4 regions of the Streptomyces sp. BJ20 genome follow, and region 4 is predicted to be linked to each of the others. Evidence: riboswitches for the same ligand, from Rfam matches in the RefSeq annotation. Region 4 holds a riboswitch; each other region holds the start of a gene.

Region 1 (7,632 bases), 4.3 Mb from region 4:
CGAACAGTTGCTCGATGCCGGTGGGGCGTAGTGGCCCGGCTCCCTCGTCCACCGACACGTCGTTCAGGACCACGGTCGGAGCGGGTTCATGGCCCTGCTGGGCCAGGAACGGAGCGAACACCTGCCAGTCACCGAACTCCGGCGCGCGGCAGGAGAGTACCTCGACGGTCGAGGTCTCCTCGTCGCCCCCGGTCAATCGGGTGTTCCGGTGGGCCAGCAGCATCCCCGTGCCGAACGGCTTGAAGTCGATCATGCGCACACGCCGGGACGCGTCGTCGAACAGGTACACACGCCACATCCCGCGCGGCCATCGCTCGACCATGGCCAGCGGTCGCTCCCGCGAGGAGAGCAGGACCGCGTACGCCATCCCGGCCTCATGTCTGCGGGCCGCGAGCGCGTTCGGTATGGGGTTCGGGTGGGTCGGCCCCTCGTGGGAACCCCACATGTCGCCGTACGAGACATCAAGACTGTCGATCATCACAGCCGGCAGTCTGGCAGCGGGGTGTGACACTCAGGCCCGTGCCGTGGAGCGTCTCCACGGCACGGGCCGCTCGACGGGTCAGCGGTCGCCCGCGAGGTCGAGGTCGCCGCTGGGGGTCTCCTCGTTCCGCGGCGGGACCCCGGTGTTCCAGACGCGCGGGACGGGTCGGGTGAGCGGACGCCACCAGGGCTCGGTGGGCAGCTCCCCGCCCGGCTCGAAGGGGGCACCCGGCCGCGGGAAGGCGACGGTCTGGCCCACCGCCTCCGCCGCGTCCGCCATCCACTCCCCCGGCTCCGCCCACGGGTGCGGGGCGAGGTTGAAGGTGCCCCAGTGGATCGGCAGCAGCACGCCGCCCGGCTTGCCGCCCTGGAGGTCGAGGTGCGAGCGGACGCCCTCCTCGGGGGTCATGTGGATGTCCGGCCAGAACTCGGAGTACGCGCCGACCTGGATCATCGTCGCGTCGAACGGGCCGTGGGCCCCGCCGATGTCGCGGAAGCCCTCGAAGTAGCCGGTGTCGCCGCTGTGGTAGATCCGGTGCCGCTCGCCGGCGACCGCCCAGGAGGCCCACAGGGTGTGCTGGGTGTTGCGCAGGCCCCGTCCGCAGAAGTGACGGGCCGGGGTCGCGGTCAGGGTGAGGCCTCCGACCCGCGTCGACTCCTGCCAGTCCAGCTCGCGCAGCCGGTCCGCGGAGACGCCCCAGCGCTCCAGATGGGCGCCCACGCCGAGGGGCACGGCGAACACCGTGTCCGTGCCGGCCAGTTCCCTGATCGTCGGCATGTCCAGGTGGTCGTAGTGATCGTGGGAGATCACCACGACGTCCACCGGGCCGAGCGCGGCCAGCGACAGCGGCACGGGGTGCAGCCGCTTCGGTCCCGCGAAGGGGAACGGCGAGCAGCGCTCACCCCACACGGGGTCGAACAGCACCCGCTGTCCGTCGATCTCCGCGAGCACGCTGGAGTGGCCCGTCCACGTCAGACGCAGTCCGGTCGCGGGCGGGCGGGTCAGGTCGGCGAGGGTGGTGGGGTGCACCGGGATCGTGCCCCGCGGGGCACGGCGGGAGCGGGCGTCCTTGTCGAGGAACTGCTTGGCCATGTCACGTCCCGACCCGGAGGGACGCATACGGGCCGGACCGCCCGGATTCTGGAACACGCCGTTCGCGAAGTGCGGGGACCTGCGGATCCGCGCCATGCGCTCACCGGCCGGCTCCGCGCCGAAGGCCGGCGGCCGCAGGGCGCTGAGCCCTGCCCGGGGGGCGGAAGAAGCGGCCACGGTACCTCCAGAGGGAATCGATCGGAGTTTCCATTATGTGCGGCGGCTCCGTGGGCGGGGGCGGTTGTGGAAACCGCTCCCGGCCCTGCCCACGCGGGCGCCTGACCTCCCGCCACGGGGGCTCCGCCCCCGAACCCCCGACGCGCCGCGCCCCTGAGGGCGTGCCCCGCCCCACCCCGTCAAGACGCGCGAGCACATCGCCCCGAAGGGGCGCGGGGAACTGCGCAACCAGTCACGCACCCACCCGCACACGCCTCACGCGCCCGGTCACCCCACCCCTGGCGCTGCGACCGCACCGGCCACATCCAGGGACAGCGGCCGGGAAACCCCGGCCCCCGCGTCATGCCACCTTGGCGATCCACGAGCGGATGTCCTCCGGCGACAGCGTCCCCTTCGCCGTGACGTGGTCGCCCGAGGACTCGCCTCGCAGGCGGCGGCCGATCCACGGGACCAGGTACTCGCGGGCCCAGTGGACGTCGTCCCGGCGGATCTCCAGGGTGCCGCGCGGCGGGAGCGGCGGCCACGGCTGCTCCGGGTCGGCGGGCACCTTCAGGCCGAGGGAGAGACCCGCGCGCAGGGCGACGCGGGTGTGCCCCTCGGGCGAGAGGTGCAGCCGGTCGGCGTCCCACGCCCTGCGGTCCTGCACGCTGCGCAGCGACCACAGGTCGAGCACGGGGCAGCCGTACCGGTCGGCGACCGCCCTCACGTGCCCGTTGTACGTGGCGATCTTGCCGCGCAGATGCTTGAGCAGCGGGACGCGGCGGGTGTCGAACCCGGTCGTCACCAGGACCGTGCCGGCTGCCGCCGTGAGCCGGGCGACCGCCTCCTCGAAGCGCTCGGCCACCTCGTCCGGATCGGTACCCGGGCGCAGGATGTCGTTGCCGCCCGCGCAGAAGGAGACCAGGTCCGGGGCGAGTTCGACGGCCCGGGAGACCTGGTCGGCCACGATCTGGTCCAGCAGCTTGCCGCGTACGGCGAGGTTGACGTACCGGAAGTCGCCCTCGGGCCTGCGGTCCGCGAGCAGAACGGCGAGCCGGTCGGCCCAGCCGACGAACGCCCCGTCGGGGCCGGGGTCGCCGACTCCCTCGGTGAAGCTGTCCCCCACCGCCACGTACGACCCGATCACTGTTGCCTTGTCACTCTTCGAATCGTCTGCCACAGCCGGACATGATTCACCTTCGGATGTGACCTACGCGACCGTAGGCGGGGGTTGACGCGCGGTGAGATAAGCCACTTCAAGGTTTGGCCAAGCCAGGAATAGGTACGGCCCCGCGCCCGGAACGGGCCCCGGACACACCGGAGGCCGGCCCCGTGGATCGGGGCCGGCCTCCGGCGCGCGTGTCAGGAAGGGGTGCCGCGAGGGGTCAGAGGGAGACGCCCTTGCCGCGCAGGTACGAGACCGGGTCCACGTCCGAGCCGTAGTTCGGGCTGGTGCGGATCTCGAAGTGCAGGTGCGGGCCGGTCACGTTGCCGGTCGCACCGGAGAGACCGACCTGCTGACCGGCGGTCACCGTCTGGCCCGCCGAGACGGACAGCGAGGACAGGTGGGCGTACTGGGCGTAGTGGCCGTCGTTCAGCTGGATGACGACCTGGTTGCCGTACGCGCCGCCCCAGCCGGCGGAGACGACGGTGCCGGCGCCGACGGCCTTCAGGGAGGTGCCCGTCGGGACGCTGAAGTCGACACCGGTGTGGTAGCCGCTGGACCACATGCTGCCGGCCACCTTGTAGGCGGTGCCGACGCCGCCGCCGGGCACCGGCGAGGTGAAGCCGGAGGCGGGGGCGGTCTGCGTGGACGCCTCGTTGGAGGACGCCTCATTGGAGGAGGACTCCTCGGCGGCCTTCTGCACGGGCTTCTCGGCCGGCTTCTCGGCCGGCTTCTCGGCCTTGGGCGCGGCGGGCTTGGCGGCCTGCGGCGAAGTGGACTGCCTCGGGGCGCTCTTGGCGGCCTTGCCGTCGATGGAGAGCTTCAGGCCCGGGTGGATCAGCGACGGGTCGTCCCCGACGGCCTCGCGGTTGTCCGCGTAGAGCTGCTTCCAGCCACCGTCGACGTGCTCGGCCTCGGCGATCTTGGCGAGGTAGTCGCCGGCCTTCACGGTGTACGTGCGGGCCTCGTCACCCTTTTCGGCCTTGGCCTGCTGGCCGGTGACGGCCAGCGACCGGACCGACGCCTCGGGGGCGGACTGCGGCGTCGCGGCGTGCGCGCCGGTGGCGCCGAGGAACGGCAGGGCGAGAGCGGCGCCACCGGTTCCGGCGACGGCGATGGAGCGGGTGAAACGCTGAGCCTTGGTACGGCGGTGCTTACCCTTCGCGGGCATGACGAATTCCTCTCCGGCGCCTACGAGGTGAGCTGTCGGGTGCGGACTGGAGATGTCCGGCCGCGTTGCCGCGCGGCTTAACCCCAAGCCTGTTTCCGGGGCCCGGAACAGGCAGTTGTACCTGTGGGTCCCCCGCTCCTGCCGTACGTCGGGTCAGTGTGTGCGGGCTCCGGGCGGCGGCAGGATTAGGCGTCCGTCCGGATCGGTTGGGAACGTAAGCGACCTCGACGCGGCGAAACAAGCGCGGGTTCCGGCGAACCCGCTTTTTCCGTGATCGAAAGGGGGGAACGACGTCACCGTGCGTCGATCTCGCGAGCGACTCGCTGGTGAAATCCCTTGTTGCGAAGGGAAATTACGTGAGCATGGCGACAGCACACGGTCACCGGTATGACGATGCTCACGCACCTCCTCCCCAATTCCATTACTATCGGGGCACGTTGTCCTCAAGGGTTCTATTCGGACACATCACCTTATTCACGTCGAAGCTGGATGGGGCAGCCGCCGCAATCGCGACATCTCGATCTTGGCGCGACAGACCCGGAATCTGCCCCTCATGAACAAACAGAAAGCGACACAATCCAACGTCGCCAGGGCGGTCGGCAACTCATTGCCCTTGGCAGCCATGTCGTATCGTCGAGTGGTGCCCGTCGGCGAGCCGCGGCGACGGCGCGGAGTGGGAGGAGCCGTCCGTGACGCAGGAGATCCCGTCGACCGAGCCCCAGCTGACCGGGGTGCGCAACTTCCGCGACGTGGGCGGACTGCCCACGGTGGACGGCCGTCGGGTGCGGCACGGGGTGCTGTTCCGCAGCGGTCACCTCGCCCACGCCACCGCGGAGGACGCCGCCTTCCTGGCCTCGCTCGGTCTGCACACCGTGTTCGACTTCCGCAACACGGCCGACCAGAAGCTGGAGGGCCCGGACGTCTCGCTGCCGGGCGTGCGCAACGTCAACCTGCCGCTGAGCGACCCGGCCGACGGCGCGGAGTTCTGGAAGATGGTGCGCGACGGCGACCTGGACCAACTGCGCTCGATCCTCGCCGACGGCCAGGGCGCCGACCGGATGATCACCTCGTACCGCATGATCGTCAAGGAGCGCACCTCCGAGCACTCCCAGGTGCTGCGCGCGCTCGCCGAGGACAGCGTCCCCGCGCTGATGCACTGCGCGGCCGGCAAGGACCGCGCGGGTCTCTCCGTGGCGGTGACCCTGCTCGCCGTGGGTGTGGAGCGCGACGCGATCGTCGAGGACTATCTGAAGTCCAACGCCAAGCACCGCCGCTACAAGGTGCGGCGCAGCGGCAGCTCCCCCGACGCCTACTCCCCCGAGGTCATGGAGCTGCTCAGCCCGCTCTTCGACGCGCGCGAGGAGTATCTGGCGGCCGCCTTCGACACGGTCGAGGAGACCTGGGGCGGCGTGGACGCCTACCTGGAGCAGGGACTCGGGCTCACCCCGGCCCACCGGGAGCGGCTGCGCGAGCGGCTGCTCGACTGACACCCGCCCCCGTTCTCGCCCCCCGTGGCCGCTACTTCTTCGGCGCGATCTCGAAGAGGAAGTAGATGAAGGCCGCGAAGAGGTGCCCGACCACGACGTAGACGAACAGCCTCACCCAGAGGGCCCGCGGGAACTTCTCCTCCATGTCTTTGCCGGTCACGGTGTCTCTCCATGGGTCGGGCCCAGGCACAGGGCGGCCATGGGACTCTGCAGCAGGGTGTGCACGAACAGCAGCTCGACCCCGTCGGGGTCCTGCGCGGCGATGCGGTGCGGGGTGAGCGAGTCGAAGTGGGCGCTGTCGCCCGGGGACAGGCGGTGGAGGGTGTCCCCGAGGCGCAGCCGCAGCCGCCCCTTGAGGACGTAAAGCCACTCCTCGCCGGGGTGGACGCGCACGATGTCGCCCTGGGAGCCGTGCGGCACGTGCACCCGCAGCGCCTGCATGCCGCGCCCGGCGGCCCCGGCCTGCCAGTACGTCCAGCCGCCGGCCGCCGTGGGTTCCATGTCGGCGGCGCGCACCACGGCGTCCCGGTCGGCGGCCGACTCCCCGAGCAGCTCGGAGACGGTCGTACCGTAGATCCGCGCCAGGGAGAGCAGCATCGGCAACGAGGGCTGGCGCTGTCCGGTCTCCAGCCGGGAGAGGTGGGCGGGTGACAGGCCCGCCTGCCGTGCGGCGGCCTCCAGTGTCAGGGAGGCCCGCCGGCGCAGGGCACGCAGCTGAGGAGCGACCGCGGGGAGGGCCTCGGCAGGCTCGTCCCGCGGCTCGGTCTCGGAGGAGCTCATGCCTCCATTGAGCACCGGTCTTTGCCTTTCGGGCAATTTCCTTGCCTCAGAGGCAAAGCGCATGCGCTCCTCGCGCGGTCAGCGGTTGGCGACCGCCTGCTTCACCAGGGTCCTGCCGAAGTCCCAGATGAGCCCGCCCTCGTGAGCGTCGTCCATCACCGCCGTGAAGGCGCCCACGAACCGGTCCACGTCCCCCTCGTCGACGATCAGCGGAGGGATCAGCTTGATCACCTCCAGGTGGTCCCCGGACACCTGCGTGAGGATACGGTGCCGCTGGAGCAGCGGCACCACCACCATCTGCGCGAACAGCCCCTTGCGGGCCGCCTGGAGCATGGCCCAGCGCGAGCGCAGCTTCAGCGAGCGGGGCCGGCCGAACTCGATGCCGATCATCAGGCCCCGGCCGCGGACGTCGGCGAGCAGCTCGTAGCGGTCGGTCAGGGCGGCCAGCCGGGTCCGCAGCAGGTCCCCGACCCCGCGCACGTGCGCCACGATCTGCTCGTCCTCCATGACCGACAGCACCGCGAGGCCCGCCGCCATGGCCTGCGCGTTCGCGCCGAAGCTGGCGGAGTGCACCAGCACCCGGTCCATCGACGAGAAGACCTTCCTGAAGATCCAGTCCTTGCCGAGCGTGGCCCCCACCGGCACGTACCCGCCGGACAGCGCCTTGGCCACGCACACCAGGTCCGGCTCCACGCCCTCCTCGTGCTGGTAGGCGTAGAAGTCGCCGGTGCGGCCGAGCCCGGTCTGCACCTCGTCGGCGATCAGCAGCGCCTTGTACCGGTGCAGCAGGTGCTGCGCGGCCCTCAGATAGCCGGGCGGGGCCTCGTGGACGCCCTTGCCCTGGATCGGCTCCACGATCAGCGCGGCCACGTCGCCCTTGCGCAGCTCCCGCTCCAGCGCGTCGAGGTCGCCGAGCGGCACGGCCGTGTCGGGCAGCAGCGGGGCGAACCCGTCCCGGAAGCCGGACTCGCCGTTGACGGACAGGGCGCCGGTGGTCAGCCCGTGGAAGGCGTGGTCGCAGTAGAGCACCCTGGGCCGGCCGGTGGCGTAGCGGGCGAACTTCAGGGCGCCCTCCACGGCCTCCGTGCCGCTGTTGCCGAAGAACACCCGGTCCAGGTGCGGGCTGTGGACGAGGAGCCGTTCGGCGAGCAGGCCCGGCAGCGGCTGGCAGTCGAAGCGGGTGAGGTCGGCGAGCGACAGGTCCAGGACGTCGTGCAGCGCCTTGCGGACCACGGGGTGGTGGCGGCCGAGCCCCATCACCCCGAACCCGGCGAGCATGTCCAGGTGGTCGTTGCCTTCG
Region 2 (7,632 bases), 6.6 Mb from region 4:
ATCTGGACGGTGATGAGCAGCCCGACCGTGGTGGCCATCGCCGCGACGCCGCTGTTGGTGAGGGTGGACACGAACAGACCGAGCGCGGCCAGCCCGAGCAGTGACGCGGCGACGACCAGGGCGATCAGCAGGGCACGGACCAGGCCCTCGCCGAAGGTGATGCGGGTGCCCGAGATGGTGGTGAGGTCGCCGAGCGGGAACAGCAGCGCGCCGACGGCCAGCGCCGAGACGGCCACCGTCAGGGTGGCGGCCAGGCAGAACACCATGACGGTCGCGTACTTGGTGAGCAGCAGGCGCGTGCGGCCCGAGGGCGCGACCAGCAGGTAGCGCAGGGTGCCCGCGCCTGCCTCGCCGGCCACGGCGTCGCCCGCGATCACGCCGACCGCCATGGGCAGGAAGAACGGCAGGGTCGCGGCGAGCGCGGTGAAGACCAGGAACAGGCCGTTGTTGGTGATCTGCGAGACGAACGCGGGTCCCCCGCCGCCGCCCCCGGACGAGCCGTCGCCCGTCTCGATGCGCACGGCGATCCCGACCAGCACCGGCACGGCGGCCAGCACGCCCAGCAGGGCGAGCGTGCGCCAGCGGCGGAAGGTGGTGCGCAGTTCGTCGCGGAAGAGGCCCAGCGTCCACAAGGGACGGGGCCGTACCGCCGCGCTCACCGTCTCAGCCCGCGACATCGAACCCCTCCCCCGTCAGCGCCACGAACGCGTCCTCCAGCGACGCCCGTTCGACCCCGAGGCCGCGCACCCGCACGCCTGCCGTGACCAGGGCGGCGTTCACCTCGGCGAGGTCCCGTGCGGGCGGCTCGGCGGCCACCCGCTCGCCGTCCGCGACGACGTCGGCGAGCCCCTGCTCCTTCAGCACCCGGGCAGCGTCCGCCGGGTCGGGCGTGGTGACCACCAGGCGGCCCCGGGCGCCCGCGGCGAGCTCGGCGACCGGCCCCTGCGTGATCAGCCGGCCGCGCGCCATCACCGCGACGTGCGTACAGACCTGCTCGATCTCGTCGAGCAGGTGGGAGGAGAGGAAGACGGTCGTGCCGTCGGTGGCGAGTTGACGGACGAGCGCGCGGATCTCCCGCATGCCCTGCGGGTCGAGGCCGTTGGTCGGCTCGTCCAGCACCAGCAGCCGGCGGGGCCGCAGCAGGGCGGCGGCGAGACCGAGGCGCTGCTTCATGCCGAGGGAGTACGCCCGCGCCTTCCTCCCGGACGCGGCCGTGAGGCCCACCCGGTCCAGGGCGGCGGCCACCCGGGCCTTCCGGGTGCGCGGATCGGCGGTGGGATCGGCGGCGTCGAGGCGCAGGAGGTTGTCACGGCCGGAGAGGAAGCCGTAGAGGGCGGGGCCCTCGATGAGGGTGCCGACGTGCGGCAGGACGGCGCGCGCGGAGCGGGGCATGGGGCGCCCCAGCACGTGCGCCGTCCCGGAGGTCGGCTCGATCAGGCCCATCAGCATGCGGATGGTGGTGGTCTTGCCGGAGCCGTTGGGGCCGAGGAAGCCGAAGACGCTGCCCGCCGGGACGGTCAGGCGCAGGTCGTCCACGGCGAGCTGTCCGCCGCGGTAACGCTTGGTCAGCCCGCGGGTGACGACGACGGCGTCACCCGCGGACCGCCCGTCGCGTGTCTGCTCCGTGGCGGACGTCCCGTCCATCGGCTCCCCCGTTCCCCTGGGCCGTGGTCCGGGGAGCTACTTCCCCGCCTCGGCCGCCTTCACCAGCGCGTCCTTGGTGACCGTACCCACGTAGACCTTGCCGTCCTCGGTGATGAGGGCGTTGACCAGGCGCGTGCTGAACACGGTGCCCTTGCCGAAGTCGCCCTTGACCTGGTCGCCGAGCGAGCCGAGGAAGCCGCCGAGGTCGCCTCCGACCTCCTCCTCCGTGGGCAGGCCGGCACCGGCGCCGGTGTCGAAGGTGGCGATGCTGTTCCAGCCCTCGCCGAGCATCCGCAGCCCGTCGAAACCCTTGGCGAGGTCCTCCTCGGACTTCGGACCCCGCTCCGGCTTCCCGCCGAAGTCGCCGTGGCCGCGGTCCTGTTCGGTGTCCTCGGTCACCTTGGCGCCCTTGGGCGGGGTGAACTCGAACGTGGAGGCGTCGGGACGGTCGAAGCTCACCTTGGTGAAGCCGATGTCCACGACGGCCGAGCCGCCGCTCGACGGGGTGAGCGTGAACTTCAGCGGCATGCCCGTCTCGCTGTCCACGGCGATGCTGACGGCGCCGACCGTGGAGCCGGACTGCTTGGGCTCGACCACCAGCCGGTAGGCGTCGCGGCCGGCCACCTGGGCGGTGCCGTCGACCTTCACGGACGTGGTGTCGTCGACCGCCTTCAGCGCCTCCTCCGCGAAGTCCTTCGGAGTGGCAGGAGGCTGCTGCGCGCTCCGCTCCTCGGCCTCCGCCTCGTCGACGGTGGCGTGGTAGACCTCGTTGGAGGCGCTGTCGTAGCCCCAGACGTCCTTGCCGTTGTGGATGAGGCTGTACTCGGCCGCGTTCTCCAGCAGGGACAGCTTCTGGCGGTCCGGGCCGTCGGCGGCGACGCGCAGGGTGTGCGTGCCGGACGCCAGCTCGGTGAGCCGGCCGGACGGGTCGGCGGAGGAGCCGCCCTCGCCGTCCTCGCCGCCCGTCGCGCCGGACAGCAGGCCGCTCTCCAGCCCGCCGAGGCTCGGCAGCCCCAGATCGGTGGTGATCTTCACGGTGCCGGACAGCCGCTCCACGTCCGACTGCGCGATCTTGTCGATGAGCTGCGCCGCGGTGATGTCCGGCAGGTCGGGGTCGCCGGAGTCGGCGAGCGCCGGGACGAGTCCGATCGTCGCGGCCGCCACGCCCATCACGGTGACGGGGACCACGTATCGCGCGGCCTTGCGGCGCCCGGCGCGCGGCTCCTCGACCTCCCCCGCGGTCGTCGTGTCGTAGGATTCGTACGGTGCCATGTGTGCCCTCCGTCGTCGCGGCGGCTTCCGTCCCGTGTCGTCGCACCAGTTCGGCCCGAGCCGCCATTCTCACCCGAACCGGTGAGAAGTGGTGTTGTCCGTCGTGGTCCATCTGACCAAAACCGCGGGACGGAATCGTCAGACCGCGGGCTCAACCGCGCGTACTGCTGCGGTATGACACGGGACGAGGGAGCCTCCCCCGCCCCGTAGGGGTCACCCGGGTGCCGGAGGCGTACGGGGACGGCGGGGGCGGGTCAGCCGGCCCGGTGCACCACGGCGTCGCACAGCTCGACGAGCGCCGACTTGGCGGGCCCGTCGGGCAGCGGGGCGAGGGCGGCGCGCGCCTCCTCGGCGTAGCGCACGGTGTCCCGGCGGGCCTGGCCGAGCGCGGGGTGGGCGCGCAGCAGGCGCAGCGCCTCGGCGTGCCGGGCGTCGTCGGTGAGGTCGGAGTCGAGCAGCTCGCACAGGGCGAGGTCCTCGGCGAGCCCGAGCCGGGCGGCCCGCTCGCGCAGCCGCAGCACCGGGAGGGTGGCGATGCCCTCGCGCAGGTCGGTGCCGGGGGTCTTGCCGGACTCGTGGGAGTCGGAGGCGATGTCGAGGACGTCGTCGGCGAGCTGGAAGGCGACGCCGAGCCGCTCGCCGTACTGGGTGAGGACGTCGACGACGGTCTCGTCGGCGCCGGACATCATCGCGCCGAACCGGCAGGAGACGGCGACCAGGGAGCCGGTCTTGCCGCCGAGCACGTCCAGGTAGTGGTCGACCGGGTCGCGGCCGTCCTGCGGGCCCGCGGTCTCCAGGATCTGGCCGGTGACCAGCCGCTCGAACGCCTCGGCCTGCACCCGCACGGCCTCCGGGCCGAGGTCGGCCAGGATGTGCGAGGCGCGGGCGAAGAGGAAGTCGCCGGTGAGCACGGCGACCGAGTTGCCCCAGCGGGTGTTCGCGCTCGCGACGCCCCGGCGCACCTCGGCCTCGTCCATCACGTCGTCGTGGTACAGCGTGGCCAGATGGGTGAGCTCCACCACGACGGCCGACGGCACGACGCCGGGCGCGTAGGGGTCGCCGAACCGGGCGGAGAGCATGACGAGCAGTGGGCGGAACCGCTTGCCGCCGGCCCGCACCAGGTGCTGGGCGGCCTCCGTGATGAACGGCACCTCGCTCTTGGTGGCTTCGAGCAGCCCTTCCTCGACAGCCGTCAATCCGGCCTGGACATCGGCTTCCAGAGCCTGGTCCCGCACGCTCAGCCCGAACGGCCCGACGACGGTCACGAGGGGTCTCCTGTCTGCTGGTGTCTGCTGGCGGTTACACGGTTTGTCGATAGGTCGCTGCCACCACTCGAGTCAGCGTATCCGGTCAGGTTTCGATCACCGCCAGGGCCCGGGGTCACAAGAAGGGCGATACGGGATCAGAAGCGGAGTGTTTTTGATCGGCTGATAACAACGGACATACCTCGGCTTCCCGGACACAGTGACCCGTGAACCATCCTGCACCACCCCCGAGTCCGATTTGCCGTCATTGGTGGGCGAATTCCTCTTGGTCGCAAACGCGCCCACGGCCGCCGTCCCGTGAGGTGAGTCACGCACCCGGCGGCCTCCGGGACACCCTCGCACACACCCGTCTCCCCGCTCCACACAACGGAGTTGACGCTTGGCGATCGCAAAGGATCAAGGGCGCAAAACCACCCATCTCAAGATCAAACGGTGTTCTGCGTGATCGTCGCACTTGTTCCCGACATGTGCTCTCGCATACGTTCCGGGCCTGCCGGGTGGACGCCGAGTCCTGCCGCCACCCGCATCACACCCGACGACCAACTCACGCACGGCAGGAGCGGGGGACCCAGGTAAGCCGCCGTACCGGACACCGCGCCGGGACGGCTCGGGGTGAAGCCATGCCCGCAGGGGCACGGCCGGGCACTCTCCCGCCCGAACCCGACAGCTCACCTCGCAGGCGTAGGAGAGGAACCCAGACATGCCCGTCATCGCTTCGTCGCGTCGCCGCCTCGTCCGCACCCTCGCCGTCGCCGGCACCGGCGTCGCCGTGGTCGCGCTGCCGCTGTTCGGCGCCACCAGCGCCTCCGCGGCCCCCTCGGCCCAGACCACGACCGCCGCCTCCACGACCGCGTACCCGGACAACCTCGACGGCTGGATCCGCGAGGCGATGGACGTCATGGCGCAGAACGGCATCCCCGGCTCCTACGACTCCATCCACCGCAACATCATGCGGGAGTCGTCCGGCAACCCGGCCGCCATCAACCTGTGGGACTCCAACGCCGCGAAGGGCACCCCGTCGAAGGGCCTGCTCCAGGTCATCGACCCGACCTTCCAGGCGTACCACGTGCCCGGCACCGCCTTCGACCCGTTCGACCCGGTCGCCAACATCGCCGCGGCCTGCAACTACGCCGCCGACCGCTACGGCTCGATCGACAACGTCTTCGGCGCGTACTGAGCCGACCTCTGACGGCCGAGACCGGCCGTCTGCCCGAAGAGTCGCTCGAGGACGACGGCCACGCCGTCGTCCTCGTTCGACAGGGTGACCTCGTCGGCCACCGCCTTCAGCTCGGGGTGCGCGTTGGCCATGGCGACGCCGTGGCCCGCCCACCGGAACATGGGGATGTCGTTCGGCATGTCCCCGAAGGCGACCGTCTCCCCGGGGCGCACCCCCAGGTGCTCGGCGGCCAGCGCGAGACCGGTCGCCTTGGTGACCCCGCACGGCTGGAGCTCCACCGTGCCCGGCCCCGACATGGTGACCGTGGCCAGCGAGCCGACCACGGACCGGGCCGCCGCCGCCAGGGCATCGTCCGACAGCTCCGGGTGGCGCAGCAGCACCTTGCTGATCGGCCGCGCCCACAGGTCGTCGCGCCGCTCCACCCGCACCGCCGGCAGCGTCGGGTGCGGCATCCGGTAGCCCGGCTCGATCAGCGTCACCCCGTCGACCCCGTCCTGGTCGACCGCGGCGTACACCTCCCCCACCTCGGCCTCGATCTTGCCGAGCGCGGTCTCCGCCAGCTCCCGGTCCAGCCGGACCGACCACAGCATCCGCCGCGCGGCGGCGTCGTAGACCTGCGCACCCTGTCCGCACACCGCGAGCCCCGTGCAGCCGAGGTCGTCGAGCAGCGGCCGCACCCTGGGGGCCGGCCGGCCGGTCACCACGAGGTGCCGGACACCGGCCCGCCCGGCACGGGCGAGGGCGGCGAGGGAGCGGTCGGAGAGGGTGTCGTCACCGCGCAGCAGCGTCCCGTCCAGGTCGGTGGCGATGAGAGAACAATCGGTGGGTGCGGCCATGATCAGAGAATACGGACAAGAGGACCGTCCGATTCACCGCGCCCGTATGCCCGCGCATTGGGTGCGTTTTGCCTTCTTGTACCGGCAATACGCGACCGGTTGAGGCCCGTTTTCCCTTTTGACCGGAACAGGGTGCGCTCCCCCCGGCCCCGGCTCCGGGAGTCGTCCCCTATAACAGGAGCCCACCGGGACGCGACCCCGTAACGTGTGGCACGGCCACGGACACGTGGCCCACCCGCGCACACGAAAGCGAGGCAGCACCCGATGCCCCCCTTCGATGTCCCCGAGGGCGACCCCTTCGGCCCGCACAACCTGCCGTACGGCGTCTTCTCGCTCCCCGGTTCGGCGGAGCGCACCGTGGGCGTCCGGCTGGGCGACCACGTCCTCGACGCCGGCGCGGCGGCACACGCCCTGGGTTCCCCCTACGCCTCCCTGCTCGCCCGCCCCACCCTCAACCCGCTTCTCGCGGCGGGCCGCACGGCCTGGTCGGACGTGCGGCGCGCGCTCACCGCGTGGGTGACGGTCCCGGCGCACCGGGAGACCGTCGAACCCTTTTTCCACCCGCTGTCCGAGGTGACCCTCCATCTGCCGTTCGAGGTCGCGGACTACGTCGACTTCTACGCCTCGGAGAACCACGCGCGGAACGTCGGGCAGATCTTCCGCCCCGACGCCGCCGACTCCCTGACCCCCAACTGGAAGCACCTGCCGATCGGTTACCACGGCCGCTCCGGCACCGTGATGGTGTCCGGCACCGACGTCGTGCGCCCCTCCGGGCAGCGCAAGGCGCCCGCCGACGCGGCCCCCGTCTTCGGCCCGTCCGTGCGGCTGGACATCGAGGCCGAGGTCGGCTTCGTCGTCGGCGTCCCCTCAGCGCAGGGCCGGCCCGTGCCGCTGAGCGCCTACCGCGACCACGTGTTCGGCCTGTGCCTGCTCAACGACTGGTCCGCCCGCGACATCCAGGCCTGGGAGTACGTGCCCCTCGGCCCGTTCCTCGGCAAGTCCTTCGCCACCTCGGTGTCGGCGTGGATCACCCCGCTGGACGCCCTGGACGAGGCCCGCGTCGCCCCGCCCGCGCGCACCCACGGCCTGCTGCCGTACCTGGACGACTCCGGTGAGGAGCCCGGCGGCTACGACCTGCGCATCACCGTGACCGTCAACGGCCACGACGTCTCCGAGTGCCCCTTCTCCACCATGTACTGGACGGCCGCCCAGCAGCTCGCCCACATGACGGTGAACGGCGCATCCCTGCGCACCGGCGACCTCTACGGCTCCGGCACGGTCAGCGGCCCCTCCGAGCGGGAGCGCGGCTCCCTGCTCGAGCTGACCTGGAACGGCCGCGACCCGCTCGAACTCCCCGACGGCAAGCGGGCGTTCCTGGAGGACGGCGACGTGGTGACGCTGTCCGCCTGGGCGCCGGGACCGGACGGGGTTCGGGTGG
Region 3 (7,632 bases), 450 kb from region 4:
GCGCGAGGACCAGGACGACTTCCGGGACTGGGCGGGCATGATGATCCGTCACGGCGGCGGCCCGCGCGGCGGGGTGGCGCGGTCGGTGAAGAAGATGCGCGGCTACCTCGCCGAGCTGATCCACCGCAAGCGGCAGGCGCTGCCCGCCGAGCCCGTCCCCGGCGAGGACCTCATCTCGGGTCTGATCCGCGCCTCCGACCACGGCGAGCACCTCACGGAGAACGAGGCCGCCGCGATGGCGTTCATCCTCCTCTTCGCCGGCTTCGAGACGACGGTCAACCTCATCGGCAACGGCACCTACGCCCTGCTCACGCACCCGGAGCAGCGGGAGCGTCTGCAGCGGGCGCTGGCCGAGGGGGACCGCGGGCTGCTGGAGACCGGGGTGGAGGAACTGCTGCGCTTCGACGGCCCGGTGGAGCTGGCGACCTGGCGGTTCGCCACGGAGCCGGTCGTCATCGGCGGGCAGCGGATCGAGACCGGCGACCCGGTGCTCGTCGTGCTGGCCGCGGCCGACCGGGACCCGGAGCGGTTCGCCGACCCGGACACCCTGGACCTGGGCCGCCGCGACAACCAGCACCTCGGGTACGGGCACGGCATCCACTACTGCCTGGGCGCCCCACTCGCGCGCCTGGAGGGACAGACCGCGCTCGCCACGCTTCTGACGCGTCTTCCGGACCTCCGGCTCGCCGCCGATCCGGCCGAACTGCGCTGGCGCGGCGGCCTCATCATGCGGGGACTCCGCACGCTTCCGGTGGAATTCTCCCCTCCGCGTTCAGGACAGACCTGACCTTCCTGTCCGTGCCCGGGGGTCGGTGTGCGGAAACCTGAGGCATGCTCAACTCTGTGATCTTCATGTGATCTGCACGGCATGAACTTGTGACAAGTGATCGACTGCCTATACGTTCACCCATCAAGTACGGCGCGCCGCACGGTTCTGCTCGCCGTACCGGTCCTTGTTGCCGAGTGAAAGGCTTCCGCATGCTCTCCGGGAACGGCCGACACCGTCGCCCCCGCCAGGCTCCGGCTCTGCTCGTCGCCGCCGGGGTGACCGGATCCGCGATCGCGATCCCGCTCCTCGGGGCGGGCGCCGCCAGCGCGGCGGACGGTGAGACCTGGGACCGGGTCGCGGAGTGCGAGAGCGGCGGCTCCTGGAGCCAGAACACCGGCAACGGCTACTACGGCGGCCTGCAGTTGACCCAGGACGACTGGGAGAACTACGGCGGCCTGGAGTACGCGCCCAGCGCCGACGCGGCCAGCCGCAACCAGCAGATCACCGTGGCCGAGAGAATCCTCGCCGACCAGGGCGTCGGCAAGTGGCGCGCCTGCGGCCTGCTCACGGGCCTGAACCAGGACACCGCGTCCCCGAACGTCGACCCGGGGGTCCCGACCGGCACGGACCGGGACGACACCCGGACCGGTGGGACGAGCACCCCGTCCGGTTCGCCGGAATCCGGCGCTTCGTCCTCTTCTCCCTCCCCGTCGGCCACGTCGGGTTCATTCGATTCGTCCGATGAGGCGAAGGGTGACGCGGACGCTGGTGCCTCCCCGTCCGTCTCCGCCTCCCCCGAAAGTGATGAGTCGGACAAGTCCGAACAGAGTACCGGTTCTTCGGTCGTCACCGAGTCCGAGGACAGCGGTCCGGGCCGCCATCGCGGCCCCAGCGCGCAGGAGGACGAGGCCGCCGACGCCGGGACCCCGTCGTCCGGCCGGCACGCCTCGCCCTCCGCGGACACGCCCGCGGGCATCGCCGACGACCGCTACACCGTCCAGGGCGGGGACAGCCTGACCTCCATCGCCGACTCCCTTGCCCTGACCGGCGGATGGACGGCGCTCTATGTCGAGAACCAGCAGGTCATCGGCGACGACCCGGACCTCATCCTGCCTGGCCAGCGGCTCCTGGTGGACACCGGAACCGCCGAATAGCGGCGGGAAACGGGCGGCCGAAGGCGCCTGTGGGCGACGGCAGTTGACGGAGCGATAAGGGCTGAATGTCCGTAATAAGGACTGTGAGAGATAGGTCTCAGAGGCCCTGATCATCTTTGATATTCCACCGATCGCGTGCTTACGGTCGTGACCGCTCGCCATCGCGGGCCCCGGCTGCCGCCACGCCGAATCCTGCCAGTGGCAGCACGGGAACAGTCGTCGCGTCATGCGCCGTAGGCAGGAGCGGGGGACCCAGGTAAGTGCCGCGACCGGACGGTTGACGTCCGGTTCGGCTCGGGGTGAAGCCGCGTCCCGGGAGGGGCGTGGCCGGGCAACTCAACCGGCCCGAACCCGACAGCTCACCTCGTAGGCGTCGGTGAGGGGATCCATCCATGCTGTTTTCCGGCAAGGGCAAGCACCGTCGTCCGTCCAAGGCCACTCGCGCCATCGCCATCGCCGGTGTCACCGGCGCCGCCGTCGCCGGCCCGCTGATGGCGTCCGGCACCGCCTCCGCGGCCACCGCGTCCGAGTGGGACGCCGTCGCCCAGTGCGAGTCCGGCGGCAACTGGTCCATCAACACCGGCAACGGCTACTACGGCGGCCTGCAGTTCTCCGCCTCCACCTGGGCCGGCTACGGCGGCACCCAGTACGCCGCCACCGCGGACCAGGCCACCAAGGCCCAGCAGATCGAGATCGCCGAGAAGGTCCTCGCGGGCCAGGGCAAGGGCGCCTGGCCGGTCTGCGGCACCGGCCTGTCCAACGCCGCCTACGACGGCGGCTCCGCCGAGGGCTCCTCGCAGGAGTCCGGCTCCACCGAGTCGCGTGAGAGCGAGCAGAAGGCCTCCCGCTCCGCCGAGCGCCCGGCCGCTCCGAAGGCGGAGAAGAAGGCCGAGAAGAAGACCGTCACCACCCCGACCGGCAAGAAGGTCGAGAAGGGCGACGGCGAGTACAAGGTCGTCAAGGGCGACACCCTCAGCTCCATCGCCGCCGAGCACGACGTCAAGGGCGGCTGGGCGAAGCTGTTCGAGCTGAACGACGACATCGTCGACGACGCCGACCTCATCTACCCGGGTCAGCAGCTGCACCTGAAGTAAGGGCGGACCGCCAGGTCCCTCCCCGTCTCCACGGGCTCCCCGCCCCGGTGCGTTTCTTCCCCCGTGCGCACCGGGGCGGGGTCATGTCCGGACGCATTCCGGTCACGGTTTCCCGAACCGGCTTTGTTCCGTTCGGAAACAATTTACTCTCGGTTCTGTCCATGAGGCGGGCGGCGAGATGGCCGATCGCCCGGAGCCGGTTAGGCTCGGACCCGCAGGGCCCCCGCGGCCCCGCTCACCCGCGTCACATCCCAAGAAGGAGATGCTCGTGCCGTCCATCGACGTCGTCGTAGCCCGGGAAATCCTGGACTCCCGAGGCAATCCCACGGTCGAGGTCGAGGTCGGCCTCGACGACGGCAGCACGGGTCGTGCCGCCGTCCCGTCCGGCGCCTCCACCGGCGCCTTCGAGGCCATCGAACTCCGTGACGGCGACGCCGGCCGTTACCTGGGCAAGGGCGTCGAGAAGGCCGTGCTGGCCGTCATCGAGCAGATCGGCCCGGAGCTCGTCGGCTACGACGCCACCGAGCAGCGCCTGATCGACCAGGCGATGTTCGACCTGGACGCCACCGACAACAAGGGCTCCCTCGGCGCCAACGCCATCCTCGGCGTCTCGCTCGCCGTCGCGCACGCCGCCTCCGAGGCCAGCGACCTGCCGCTGTTCCGCTACCTGGGCGGCCCGAACGCGCACCTGCTGCCGGTGCCGATGATGAACATCCTGAACGGCGGCTCGCACGCCGACTCCAACGTGGACATCCAGGAGTTCATGATCGCCCCCATCGGCGCGGAGTCCTTCTCCGAGGCGCTGCGCTGGGGCGCCGAGGTCTACCACACCCTCAAGAAGGTGCTGAAGGGCAAGGGCCTGGCAACCGGTCTCGGCGACGAGGGCGGCTTCGCCCCGAACCTCGGCTCCAACCGCGAGGCCCTCGACCTCATCCTCGAGGCGATCAAGGAAGCCGGCTACACCCCCGGCGAGCAGATCGCCCTGGCCCTCGACGTGGCCGCCTCCGAGTTCTACAAGGACGGCGTCTACACCTTCGAGGGCAAGGAGCGCACGGCCGCCGAGATGACCGAGTACTACGCGGAGCTCGTCGCCGCGTACCCGCTCGTGTCCATCGAGGACCCGCTGTTCGAGGACGACTGGGAGGGCTGGAAGGCTCTCACCGCCCAGCTCGGGGACAAGGTGCAGATCGTCGGCGACGACCTCTTCGTCACCAACCCCGAGCGCCTGGCCCGCGGCATCGAGGAGGGCGCCGCCAACGCCCTGCTGGTGAAGGTCAACCAGATCGGCTCGCTGACCGAGACCCTGGACGCCGTCGAGCTGGCCCAGCGCAACGGCTTCAAGTGCATGATGTCCCACCGCTCCGGCGAGACCGAGGACGTCACCATCGCCGACCTCGCCGTCGCCACCAACTGCGGCCAGATCAAGACCGGCGCCCCGGCCCGCTCCGAGCGCGTCGCCAAGTACAACCAGCTGCTGCGCATCGAGGAGATCCTCGACGACGCCGCGGTGTACGCCGGCCGCAGCGCGTTCCCCCGCTTCAAGGGCTGAGCGCCGCTCGCGTAGGAAGCGTCGTACGTACGTCCCCGTACCCGGTCCCGTACCGTGTGCGGGGACGTACGCGTGTATGAGACCGAACGAGAGGCGGGAACATGGCGGTGAAGGACCGGGACCGTTTCTCCACCGCGACCAGGATCCGGCTGATCGGTGAGCAGACCGCGGCCCGGGTCTACCGCTCCCAGACCAAGCGGCAGGCCCGCCGCTCGCGGCTGACCGGCCGCGCGGCCCTGCTCGCCCTGGTCCTCTGCTCCCTGGTCGTGGCCCTCGCCTACCCGATGCGGCAGTACGTCTCCCAGCGCGCGGAGATCGCCGACCTGCAGAAGGAGCAGGACGAGACCCGCCGGCGGGTCGAACGGCTGCGCGACCTGAAGGCCCGCTGGCAGGACGACGCGTACGCCGAGCAGGAGATCCGCAGGCGCCTGCACTACGTCATGCCGGGGGAGACCGGCTACATCGTCGTCGACCCGGCCGGCGCCGACCCCACGCGCGGCGACCTCCGCGCCGCCGACCGCCCCTGGTACGCCAACGTCTGGGACGGCGTCGACAAGGCCGACGCCGCCGCCCAGTGACCCGACGGAACACCGCAGAAAGACACGTATGGACACCCCTCCGCCCACGACCCCGCGTACCGAGCCCACCGACGCGGACGTCGAGGCCTTCAAGCAGCAGCTCGGCCGCCCCCCGCGCGGGCTGCGCGCCATCGCGCACCGCTGTCCCTGCGGGCAGCCGGACGTCGTGGAGACCGCGCCGCGGCTGCCCGACGGCACACCCTTCCCGACGCTGTACTACCTGACGTGCCCGCGGGCGAACTCCGCGATCGGCACGCTGGAGGCGAACGGCGTGATGAAGGAGATGACCGAGCGGCTGGCCGCCGACCCCGAGCTGGCGGCCGCCTACCGCGCGGCGCACGAGGACTACGTCCGCCGCCGCGACGAGATCGAGGAGCTGAAGAACTTCCCCAGCGCAGGCGGCATGCCGGACCGGGTGAAGTGCCTGCACGTCCTCGTCGCGCACTCGCTGGCCGCCGGACCGGGCGTCAACCCGCTCGGCGACGAGGCGCTGGCGATGCTGCCTCAGTGGTGGGCCAAGGGCCCCTGTGTGACGTCCGCGGCCGGGGAGGACGCCCAGTGACCCGGGTCGCCGCGATCGACTGCGGTACGAACTCCATCCGTCTGCTGGTCGCCGACGCCGACCCGGCGACGGGCGAACTCACCGATCTGGACCGGCGGATGACGATCGTGCGGCTCGGCCAGGGCGTCGACCGCACCGGACGGCTGGCGCCTCAGGCGCTGGAGCGCACCTTCGCCGCCTGCCGCGAGTACGCGGAGATCATCGAGAAGCACGGGGCCTCGGAGCACCTGCGCTTCGTCGCCACCTCGGCCTCCCGCGACGCCGAGAACCGCGACGACTTCGTGCGCGGGGTGGTGGACATCCTGGGCGTGGAGCCCGAGGTGATCACCGGCGACCAGGAGGCGGAGTTCTCCTTCACCGGCGCCACCAAGGAGCTGACCGGCCGCGACGACCTGCACCGGCCGTTCCTGGTGGTGGACATCGGCGGCGGCTCCACCGAGTTCGTCGTCGGCGACGACCGTGTGCGCGCCGCCCGTTCCGTGGACGTCGGCTGCGTCCGGATGACCGAGCGCCACCTGGTGCGGGACGGGGCCGTGACGGACCCGCCCACCGAGGAGCAGATCGCGGCGATGCGCGCCGACATCGAGGTCGCCCTGGACCGGGCGGAGGAGACGGTGCCGCTGCGCGAGGCGCGGACGCTGGTGGGCCTTGCGGGGTCCGTCACCACCGTGTCGGCGATCGCGCAGGACCTGCCCGAGTACGACTCGGCGGCCATCCACCACTCCCGTGTCTCCCGCGACCGGGTCCGGGAGATCACCGAGTGGCTGCTGCGCTCCACCCATGCGGAGCGGGCCGCCGTGCCGTCCATGCATCCGGGCCGGGTCGACGTGATCGGCGCGGGCGCCCTGGTACTGCTGGCGGTCATGGAGCGCACCGGCGCCGAGGAGGCCGTGGTCTCCGAGCACGACATCCTCGACGGGATCGCCTGGTCCGTGGCCTAGGTCTCTTCTGTTACCGGCCAGTAGCACTCCGCTGAGCAGTCGGGATAGCGTTTGAGCGGCGCTCCCGGGGGGCCTTCGGACCCCTCGGGGCGGACCTCCCCGGGAAAGTTCGTGAAGTTCTTCACAAGGAATTGGCCCCGGGAGGGCGAAGAAGTGGGTCCGATTGACCCGTTCGGGCGCTCAACACCCCTTTGAACACGTTCAGAAGGGGGGTGCGGGGGGTTCGCGCACACCGCTCGCACCGACCGCCCGGCCGGCCTCACGGGCCGCCTCCGGCCGCAGAGAGGCAGCTCACGCGGCATTGACAACGCGTCAAGCGGGAGCCCGGTTCCCGATCCGGACTGTGATCTGGATCAAGAAGCGCGGGATAGTAGCACAGGCCCTGCCGGAGCTTGTGAAGGGGCGCACGAGGTACCCCCCTCGGGCGGGTGGATACTCGATGGCATGAGCACCACGGAGCGTCCCAGGATCCTCGTAGTAGGCGGTGGGTACGTAGGCCTGTACGCAGCTCGGCGCATCCAGAAGAAGATGCGTTACGGCGAGGCGACCGTCACCGTCGTCGACCCGCGGTCGTACATGACCTACCAGCCCTTCCTCCCCGAAGCCGCCGCCGGCAGCATCTCCCCGCGGCACGTCGTCGTCCCGTTGCGGCGCGTGCTTCCCAAGGCGGAGGTCCTCACCGGCCGGGTCACCACCATCGACCAGGACCGCAAGGTCGCCACGATCGCCCCGCTCGTGGGCGAGGCGTACGAGCTGCCCTTCGACTACCTGGTGATCGCGCTCGGCGCGGTCTCCCGCACCTTCCCGATCCCCGGCCTCGCCGAGCAGGGCATCGGCATGAAGGGCGTCGAGGAGGCCATCGGCCTGCGCAACCACGTCCTCGAGCAGCTCGACAAGGCCGACTCCACCACGGACGAGGAGATCCGCCGCAAGGCGCTCACCTTCGTCTTCGTGGGCGGCGGCTTCGCCGGCGCGGAGACCATCG
Region 4 (7,632 bases):
ATCCCGCACGCGGTGACGGGCAAGCTGATCGTCGCCACCGAGCGCGAGGAGCTGCCCCGGCTGCACGCCCTGGTGCAGCGCGGCCGGGAGAACGGCCTGTCGGTGCGCGAGCTGTGCGGCGCGCAGATCGCGGAGTACGAGCCGGAGGCCGAGGGCCTCGCCGCGATCCATGTCGGCACCACCGGCATCTGCGACTACGGGGCGGTGGCCCGCCGGCTCGCGGAGGCGTCCGGTGCGGACGTGCGGCACGGCGCGGAGGTGGTCCGGATCGACCGCCGCCCCGACCGGGGCGTGGCCGTGCTGACGGCGGCCGGCGACATCGTGCGCGCCCGCACGCTGGTGAACTGCGCGGGGCTGCACTGCGACCGGATCGCGCTGCTCACGGGAGACGAGCCGGGCGCCCGCATCGTGCCGTTCCGCGGGGAGTACTACGAGCTGGCCCGCCCCGAGCTGGTGCGCGGCCTGGTCTACCCGGTGCCGGACCCGGCGTTCCCGTTCCTCGGCGTCCACCTCACCCGGGGCACGGACGACGGGGTCCACGTGGGGCCGAACGCGGTCCCGGCGCTGGCCCGCGAGGGGTACGACTGGCGGACGGTGCGGCCGCGCGAGCTGGGGGCGACCCTGGCCTGGCCGGGCTCCTGGCAGCTGGCCCGCCGCCACTGGCGGTACGGCGCCGGGGAGCTGCACCGCTCGCTGTCCAAGCCGGCCTTCGCGCGGGCCGTGCGCCGGCTGCTGCCCGCCGTCCGGGACGAGGACCTGGTGCCGACGGCGGCCGGGGTGCGGGCGCAGGCGGTGCTGCGCGACGGCACGCTGGTCGACGACTTCCTGATCCGGGAGGCGCCCCGCGCGGTCCACGTGCTGAACGCCCCCTCGCCCGCCGCGACCGCCTCGCTGCCGATCGGCCGGGAGGTCGCCCGCCGGGCGCTGGCGTGCCTCGCCGAGAGCGAGCGGTGAGCGCGCGTGGCGGGAGCGGGCGTCGGGCGGGAGCGGTCGTGCGCGGCCGGGCGGCCCTGCGCGCCGTCCCCGTAAAATCGAGGGCACTGTGTCTGATTCCGTGATGAGCACCCCCGAAGCACCGCACGCCGAGCGGACCGCCGGCGAGCCGGCCCCCCGCACCCGCGCGAAGGGGGAGCCGCGCTTCCCCGACGGCCCGAAGGCCGACCCCGCCGGGTCGCACTTCGAGCGCCGGATCCGCAGCTTCCAGCCCCGCCGCAGCCGCGTCACCGCGGGTCAGGCGGACGCGCTGCAGCGGCTGTGGCCGGTGTGGGGGCTCGACATCGACGGCAGCCGCCGACTGGACCTGGCCGAGCTGTTCGGGAACGGCCGGCCGGTCGTCCTGGAGATCGGCTTCGGCATGGGAGAGGCCACCGCGGAGATGGCCGCCGCCGACCCGGACACGAACATCCTCGCCGTGGACGTGCACACCCCCGGCCAGGGGCATCTGCTGCACCTCGCCGAGGAGCGCGGCCTGGCCAACGTGCGCGTGGCGAACGGCGACGCGATCATCCTCCTGCGCGAGATGCTCGCCCCGGACGCGCTGAGCGGGCTGCGCGTCTTCTTCCCGGACCCCTGGCCGAAGAAGCGGCACCACAAGCGGCGGCTGATCCAGCCGGAGTTCCTGACCCTGGCCGCGTCCCGCCTCGCGCCGGGCGCGATCGTGCACTGCGCCACCGACTGGGAGCCGTACGCGGAGCAGATGCTCGAGGTGCTGACCGCGCACCCCGCCTTCGGGAACACCCGGGAGGACGGCGGTTTCGCGCCGCGTCCCGCGTTCCGGCCGCTCACCCGTTTCGAGCGGCAGGGGCTGGACAAGGGTCATGTGGTGAACGACCTGCTCTTCCGCCGCGTACCGCACGACGACCGCGCCGGCCGCCCGGACGGGGACACCGTCTGACCTCCCCCGGGACCCCGCGCCGGCACGCAGCCCTGCCCCTTCCTCGTTAGGGTCGATTCCGTGGCCAGCAGCCCTCCGTACCCGCCGTGCCCCGGCGCAGCCTCCGGCAGCACGCTGCGGCACCCGCACTGGTGGCAGCGCCCGGCTGTCCGCTACGGAGCGATGGTCGCCCTGCTGGCCCTGTCCGGTCTGGTGATCCTCGCGCTGGTGCGGGAGCAGACGGGCACACAGGGCTTCCTCGTCGGTCTGGGGCTGGCCGTGCTGCCGGTGCCGCTGCTGCTGGCGGCGTTCCGGTGGCTGGGCCGGGTGGAGCCGGGCCCCTGGCGGAACCTGCTGTTCGCGTTCGCCTGGGGCGCGTGCGCGGCGGCGCTCATCGCGATCGTGGCGAACAGCTTCGCCACCCGGTGGATAGCCACGACCACCGCCGACCCGGCCGGCGCCGACACCCTGGGCGCGACGGTCATAGCGCCGGTCGTGGAGGAGACGGCGAAGGCGGCGGCGGTGCTGCTGCTCTTCCTGTTCCGCAGACGCGACTTCCACGGGATCCTCGACGGCGTGGTGGCGGCCGGGTTCACCGCGACCGGATTCGCGTTCACCGAGAACATCCTCTACCTGGGCAACGCCTTCGGCACCGATCAGCTCACCGGCGGCAGCGGCATCGCCTCCGTCACCGCGGCGACCTTCTTCGTCCGCATCGTCATGTCGCCCTTCGCGCACCCCCTGTTCACCGTGCTCACCGGCATCGGGTTCGGCGCGGCCGCGCTGGCCGCCGACCGCCAGCGGGTGCGCCGCGTCCTCCTTCCCCTCGCCGGGCTGCTCCTCGCGATGGGCATGCACGCCCTGTGGAACGGCTCCGCCACGCTCGGCCAGTTCGGCTTCATCGCGGTGTACGGGGCGTTCATGGTGCCGACGTTCGGGCTGCTGACCTGGCTGGTGGTGTGGACGCGGCAGCGGGAGCTGCGGACCGTGCGCACGGAGCTGCCCGCGTACGCGGTGGCGGGCTGGCTGCGCCCGTCGGAGCCGTTCGCGCTGGGCTCGATGCGGGCGCGGCGCCTCGCCCGGAAGTTCGCCCGCGAGCGCGGGGGCAGGCCGGCCGCGCGGGCGGTCGCCCAGTACGAGGCGTACGCGACGCAGCTTGCGTTCCTGCGCCACCGGGGCCGCGCGGGGAAGGCGGGGGCGGACTTCGTGACGCGGGAGCGGGAGCTGCTGCTGGAGCTGTGGCACCGGCGTGCGGCGGCCCGCCCGGCGCTGGAGCACGCGGCCCGGCTCACCGCGCCCCGGGTGCCGTACGGCGCGGGATGGGCGTACGGGCCCGTCCCGGCGGCGTGGCCGCCGCAGGGGCAGCCGCCGTATCCGGCGTACGGGGAGAACCCCTACCGGCGCTGAGAAGGCACCGGACATGCGGAACCGGCAGCCCTGACGTCGGGGGGTCGTCGTCGGGGCTGCCGGCGTTCACGGCGTCGGCGGCCGGGAGGGGGCCGCCGGGGTGGTTCAGATGCTGAGGCCCTTGCCGGCCAGCCAGGCGGCCGGGTCGACGCTGCCGGAGCCGGTGTGGACCTCGAGGTGGAGGTGGGCGCCGGTCACGTTGCCCGTCGCGCCGACGCGGCCGATCACGTCGCCGGTGGCGACCTTCTGGCCGACGCTGACGTTGATCGACGACTGGTGGGCGTACCAGACCTCGGTGCCGTCGTCGAGGGTGAGCACGGTCTTGTAGCCGTACGAGCCGTCCCAGCCTGCGGAGGTGATCGTGCCGGTGTGGACCGCCTTGATCAGGGTGCCGGTGGGCGCGGCGAAGTCGAGGCCGGTGTGGTAGCCGGAGGACCAGTAGGCGCCGGCCTGACCGAAGGTCGAGGTGACGGTGTACGAGGACGTCGGCAGCGCGTACTGCTTGGCGAGCTCGGCGAGGCGCTCGGCCTCGGCCTTCTTCGCGGCCTCCTCCTCCGCCTTCTTCTTGGCGGCCTCGGCCTTCTCCTTGGCCTCCTTCTCCGCCTTGGCCGCGGCCTCGGCGGCCTCCTTCTCGGCGGCGGCGAGGGCGGCGGCCTGCGCCTTGCTCTGCGCCTGTCCCTGCTGCTGCTCGACCTGGGCCATGATGCGGGCGCGCAGCGCCTCACCGGCGTCGGCGCCCTCCTCGGCGCCGGTGTCGGCGGCGGCCATCCTGCCGATGTCGCTGAGGGGGGTGCTGGATCCCTTGGGCGTTTCCTCGTCGGAGATGAGGGAACCCACGTTGGGAAGGTCGGGCATGGAGATGGAGACGGGCGGCTTGCCGGTCTGGGCACTGGCCATGCCGCCGGCGCCGACTGCGGCTATGACGCCGACGCCGAGGACGGTGGAGCTGCGGGCCAGTCCGCCTCCGCGCTGCTTGGCGACGCGGTGCCGGCCACGCACGGGCCGCACGGACTCCGCGGTGGGGTTCCACTCCTCGAAGGGGCCCTCGTCGGCGCCGGGGGCGCCGTACGCGAAGGTGTCGTTCGGCCTGAACGGGGCCTCGGGGGCAGGCGGGTTGGACGCCACGTGGGCGCGCTCCTTTCCTTCCGTCTTCGCCTACCGGGTTAGCTGACGGGTTCGGAGCGGGAAGGTCTCCTACGCGCGTATACGAACCGTGCTTCCACGGCGGTATCCGCCCGATTCACCCCATGGTGGTGGTTCCCCGGTTCCCTTGCGGGATTCGGCGCGTGCGCACGGAGCCGACTTCTGTGACGGCTGGGACGACCGCGCTGCGTTATCGAACGTTAATAGACGCGGGGTCCGTATTCCAAGCCGTTCCTCTTGATCATTAACGATTTTTGCGTGGACTTAAGCGCCATGAGCGGGCGAAAACGGGCGAGTTGACTGCGTCTCGGACGACCGGCCGAACCTGACGGTTCGTCAGTTGTTATGCGCTGCGACGCCGTTCGCTCACTGTGCGTGAAAGGCGGGGTGAGGGGCGGGTAACGAGCACCCTCTCGGAGAAACACCGAGGGCCGGAACCCTTTCGGATTCCGGCCCTCGGCCTTCAGTAGCGGGGACAGGATTTGAACCTGCGACCTCTGGGTTATGAGCCCAGCGAGCTACCGAGCTGCTCCACCCCGCGTCGGTGAACACAAGTGTACGGCATCCACGGGGCCCGATGCACATCACTTCCCCGGCGGGCGCGATCAGCCGCCCAGCAGGTGCGCGTTCGGCGCCTTCGCGCGCTGCTCGAACTCCGGCAGCACCAGCACCGTGGCACCCCCGTCCGCCAGTACGGCGCTGCCGTCGGCGTCCGTCACGAAGGTGTCCGGCTCCCGCCAGGCCGTGACCACGCGGCGCACCCCCGCGTCCAGGATCAGCCGCGCACAGGGCGCCGGACGGGACGCGCGGCGGGCGCACGGCTCCAGGCTGGAGTAGACGGTGGCGCCGGCCAGCCGCGGGTCGGTGGGGTCGGCCTTGGCGAGCGCAGCCTCCTCCGCGTGCACCACCGGGTCGTCGCCCTCCCGCGAGTGACCCCGCGCCAGCTCGGTGCCGTCGGCGGCGACCACGACCGCGCCGACGCTGAACGCCGTTTCGGAGGGCGGGCACTGTCCGGCCAGATTGCAGGCGAGGGCGAGCCAGTGGCGGTCGGCGGCCGACGGCAGCGCGCCGGTGCCGGGCGCGGTGGGCTCGTAGCGCGTCAGGACGACGTCACCGACGGGCCGGGTCTCGACCAGGCGCAACCGCCCGCCCTGGTAGGAGCCGGGGCCGAACAGGCGGGGGGCGTCCGGGTCACCGACGAACAGCGGAGCGAGGACGACTTGGAGCTCGTCGGCGAGCCCTTGGGTGACCAGCTGGGTGTGGATCCGGCCGCCGCCCTCCACCATCAGCCGCCGCACCCCGCGCACCTCGTGCAGGTGCTCCAGCAGCCGCCGCCAGTCCAGGGCGTCGCCGAGCGGCACGACGTCGGCGGCGATGCCGAGGGCGCGGGCCCGTTCGGCGCCCTTGTCGGTGGTGTAGAGGACCTTCTCGCCTCCGGTGTGCCAGAAGCGGGCCGCCGGGTCCAGGTCGCCGGAGCCGCTCACCGTGACCTTCAGCGGGTACTCGGGCAGACCGTCGGCGACCCGGGCGGCGCGCCGCTCGGGCGAGTTGACCAGCAGCCGGGGGTTGTCGGCGCGGATCGTGCCGGCGCCGACCAGGATGGCGTCCACGGACGCCCGTACCTCGTCGACCCGGTCGAAGTCGGCCGGGCCCGACAGCAGCAGCCGCTCCGGGCCGGTGTCGTCCAGGTAGCCGTCGAGGGAGACGGCGGCGGACAGCAGGACGTACGGGTACGGCATCGGCGGGCTCTCCCGGGTGCGGGCGGCGGCGGGACCGCTGCGCGGTCCGGCTCCAGTCTGGCAACCCGTGCGGCCGGGGACGGAGGTCAGGGCTCGATCAGGCCGACCCGGATGGCGTACCGGGTGAGCTCGAGCCGGTCCTTCAGGCCCAGCTTGGCGAGCAGGTTGGCCCGGTGCCGCTCCACCGTCTTGGGGCTGATCACCAGCATGTCCGCGATCTGCTGCGAGGTGTGGCCCTCGGCGACGAGCTTGAGGATCTGCTCCTCACGGTCGGTGATGGCCTTCGCGGGCAGGGACCGGCCCTCCCGCGCGAGGTCGAGGTAGTTGTGGATGAGCGCGTTGACCGCCCCCGGGTAGAGGAAGGGCTCGCCCCGCATGGTGGCGTGGCAGGCCTCCACGAGGTCGCGGTCGGCGACCGACTTGAGGACGTAGCCGGAGGCTCCGGCGGCCAGCGCCTCGAAGAAGAACTGCTCGTTGTCGTACATGGTCAGCACGAGGATCCGGGTCTCCGGCAGGGTGCGGGAGAGCTCACGGGCCGCCTGCAGACCGGTCAGGCGCGGCATGGCGATGTCGAGGACGGCCAGGTCGGGGCGGTGCTCCCGGGCCAGTTCGAGGGCCTCGGCGCCGTCGGCGGCCTCCGCCACCACGGTCAGGTCCGGTTCGCCGTCCAGGATGAGACGGACCCCCCGACGGACCAGCGCGTGGTCGTCGGCGAGGAGGATGCGGGTGGGGGAGGCGTCTGTCATGGTTCAGCGTTTCCGGTCGGGGGACGTCGGTCACGGGGGCGGCGCGTGCGCTCGCGCGGAACGGCGCACCACGGCCGGGGCGGTCGAGGGGACGGACTTCCGCCCGGGTCGTACGGGGACGAGGACGTGCGCGGGGAAGCGCGCCGGGACGGGCACCGCGAGCCGCAGCTCGGTGCCGCCCTCCGCGCGGGGCTCCACGGTCAGCTCGGCGCCCACCAGCAGCGCCCGCTCCCGCATGCCGCGGATGCCGGCGCCCTCGGCGGCGCCGACGATGCCGCGGCCGTCGTCGCGGACCCGCAGCTCGACCCCGCCGGGCGTGCGGCGCAGCGCCAGCTCGGCGCGGCGCGCCCCCGCGTGCCGCGCGACGTTGGTGAGGCCCTCCTGGGCGACCCGGTAGAGCACCAGCTCCGACTCGCGGTCCAGCTCGGGCAGGCCGGGGTCGAGGCAGTGCTGGACGGTCAGCCCGGGCCCGCCGAACTCGGTGGCGAGCGCCTTGAGGGCGCTGGCCAGGCCCAGCTCGTCCAGCACGCCGGGGCGCAGCCGGCGGGCGATCCGCCGGATCTCCTCCAGGGAGGCGCGGGTGGTCTCCTGCACCTGGCGCAGCTCGTCGCCGAGCTCGGCCGGGGCGTGGTCGGCGGCCCGCTTGAGCTGGAGCAGCACGGCGGTCAGCGACTGGCCGACCTCGTCGTGCAGCTCACGGGCGATGCGGCGGCGCTCCGCCTCC

What was found. A riboswitch is a leader RNA that binds a small molecule or an ion and turns the genes downstream of it on or off. The one in region 4 is predicted to bind cyclic di-AMP.
Region 1: another riboswitch for cyclic di-AMP. It lies ahead of MTR79_RS12750 (M23 family metallopeptidase); the one in region 4 lies ahead of MTR79_RS32230 (M23 family metallopeptidase).
Region 2: another riboswitch for cyclic di-AMP. It lies ahead of MTR79_RS02790 (transglycosylase SLT domain-containing protein); the one in region 4 lies ahead of MTR79_RS32230 (M23 family metallopeptidase).
Region 3: another riboswitch for cyclic di-AMP. It lies ahead of MTR79_RS30095 (transglycosylase family protein); the one in region 4 lies ahead of MTR79_RS32230 (M23 family metallopeptidase).

The regions. Positions count from the first base shown of each region.
Region 1 covers NZ_CP094918.1:2,808,144-2,815,775, reverse strand. Annotated here, with positions in the region: gene MTR79_RS12765 (DUF4241 domain-containing protein) at 1-478, opposite strand, end outside; gene MTR79_RS12760 (MBL fold metallo-hydrolase) at 560-1,750, opposite strand; gene MTR79_RS12755 (SGNH/GDSL hydrolase family protein) at 2,091-2,876, opposite strand; gene MTR79_RS12750 (M23 family metallopeptidase) at 3,115-4,065, opposite strand; cyclic di-AMP (ydaO/yuaA leader) riboswitch at 4,070-4,234, opposite strand; gene MTR79_RS12745 (tyrosine-protein phosphatase) at 4,755-5,552, shown strand; gene MTR79_RS12740 (DUF6126 family protein) at 5,584-5,712, opposite strand; gene MTR79_RS12735 (XRE family transcriptional regulator) at 5,709-6,332, opposite strand; gene MTR79_RS12730 (aspartate aminotransferase family protein) at 6,411-7,632, opposite strand, start outside.
Region 2 covers NZ_CP094918.1:583,993-591,624, reverse strand. Annotated here, with positions in the region: gene MTR79_RS02810 (ABC transporter permease subunit) at 1-677, opposite strand, end outside; gene MTR79_RS02805 (ABC transporter ATP-binding protein) at 664-1,644, opposite strand; gene MTR79_RS02800 (DUF2092 domain-containing protein) at 1,681-2,916, opposite strand; gene MTR79_RS02795 (polyprenyl synthetase family protein) at 3,171-4,181, opposite strand; cyclic di-AMP (ydaO/yuaA leader) riboswitch at 4,708-4,876, shown strand; gene MTR79_RS02790 (transglycosylase SLT domain-containing protein) at 4,882-5,358, shown strand; gene MTR79_RS02785 (HAD family hydrolase) at 5,322-6,194, opposite strand; gene fahA (fumarylacetoacetase) at 6,459-7,632, shown strand, end outside.
Region 3 covers NZ_CP094918.1:6,701,962-6,709,593, reverse strand. Annotated here, with positions in the region: gene MTR79_RS30105 (cytochrome P450) at 1-787, shown strand, start outside; gene MTR79_RS30100 (transglycosylase family protein) at 979-1,923, shown strand; cyclic di-AMP (ydaO/yuaA leader) riboswitch at 2,143-2,311, shown strand; gene MTR79_RS30095 (transglycosylase family protein) at 2,316-3,017, shown strand; gene eno (phosphopyruvate hydratase) at 3,286-4,566, shown strand; gene MTR79_RS30085 (septum formation initiator family protein) at 4,668-5,144, shown strand; gene MTR79_RS30080 (DUF501 domain-containing protein) at 5,173-5,706, shown strand; gene MTR79_RS30075 (Ppx/GppA phosphatase family protein) at 5,703-6,647, shown strand; gene MTR79_RS30070 (NAD(P)/FAD-dependent oxidoreductase) at 7,092-7,632, shown strand, end outside.
Region 4 covers NZ_CP094918.1:7,152,272-7,159,903, forward strand. Annotated here, with positions in the region: gene lhgO (L-2-hydroxyglutarate oxidase) at 1-954, shown strand, start outside; gene trmB (tRNA (guanosine(46)-N7)-methyltransferase TrmB) at 1,058-1,894, shown strand; gene MTR79_RS32225 (PrsW family intramembrane metalloprotease) at 1,955-3,280, shown strand; gene MTR79_RS32230 (M23 family metallopeptidase) at 3,386-4,405, opposite strand; cyclic di-AMP (ydaO/yuaA leader) riboswitch at 4,418-4,575, opposite strand; tRNA gene MTR79_RS32235 (tRNA-Met) at 4,891-4,964, opposite strand; gene MTR79_RS32240 (dihydrofolate reductase family protein) at 5,029-6,162, opposite strand; gene MTR79_RS32245 (response regulator transcription factor) at 6,249-6,908, opposite strand; gene MTR79_RS32250 (histidine kinase) at 6,939-7,632, opposite strand, start outside.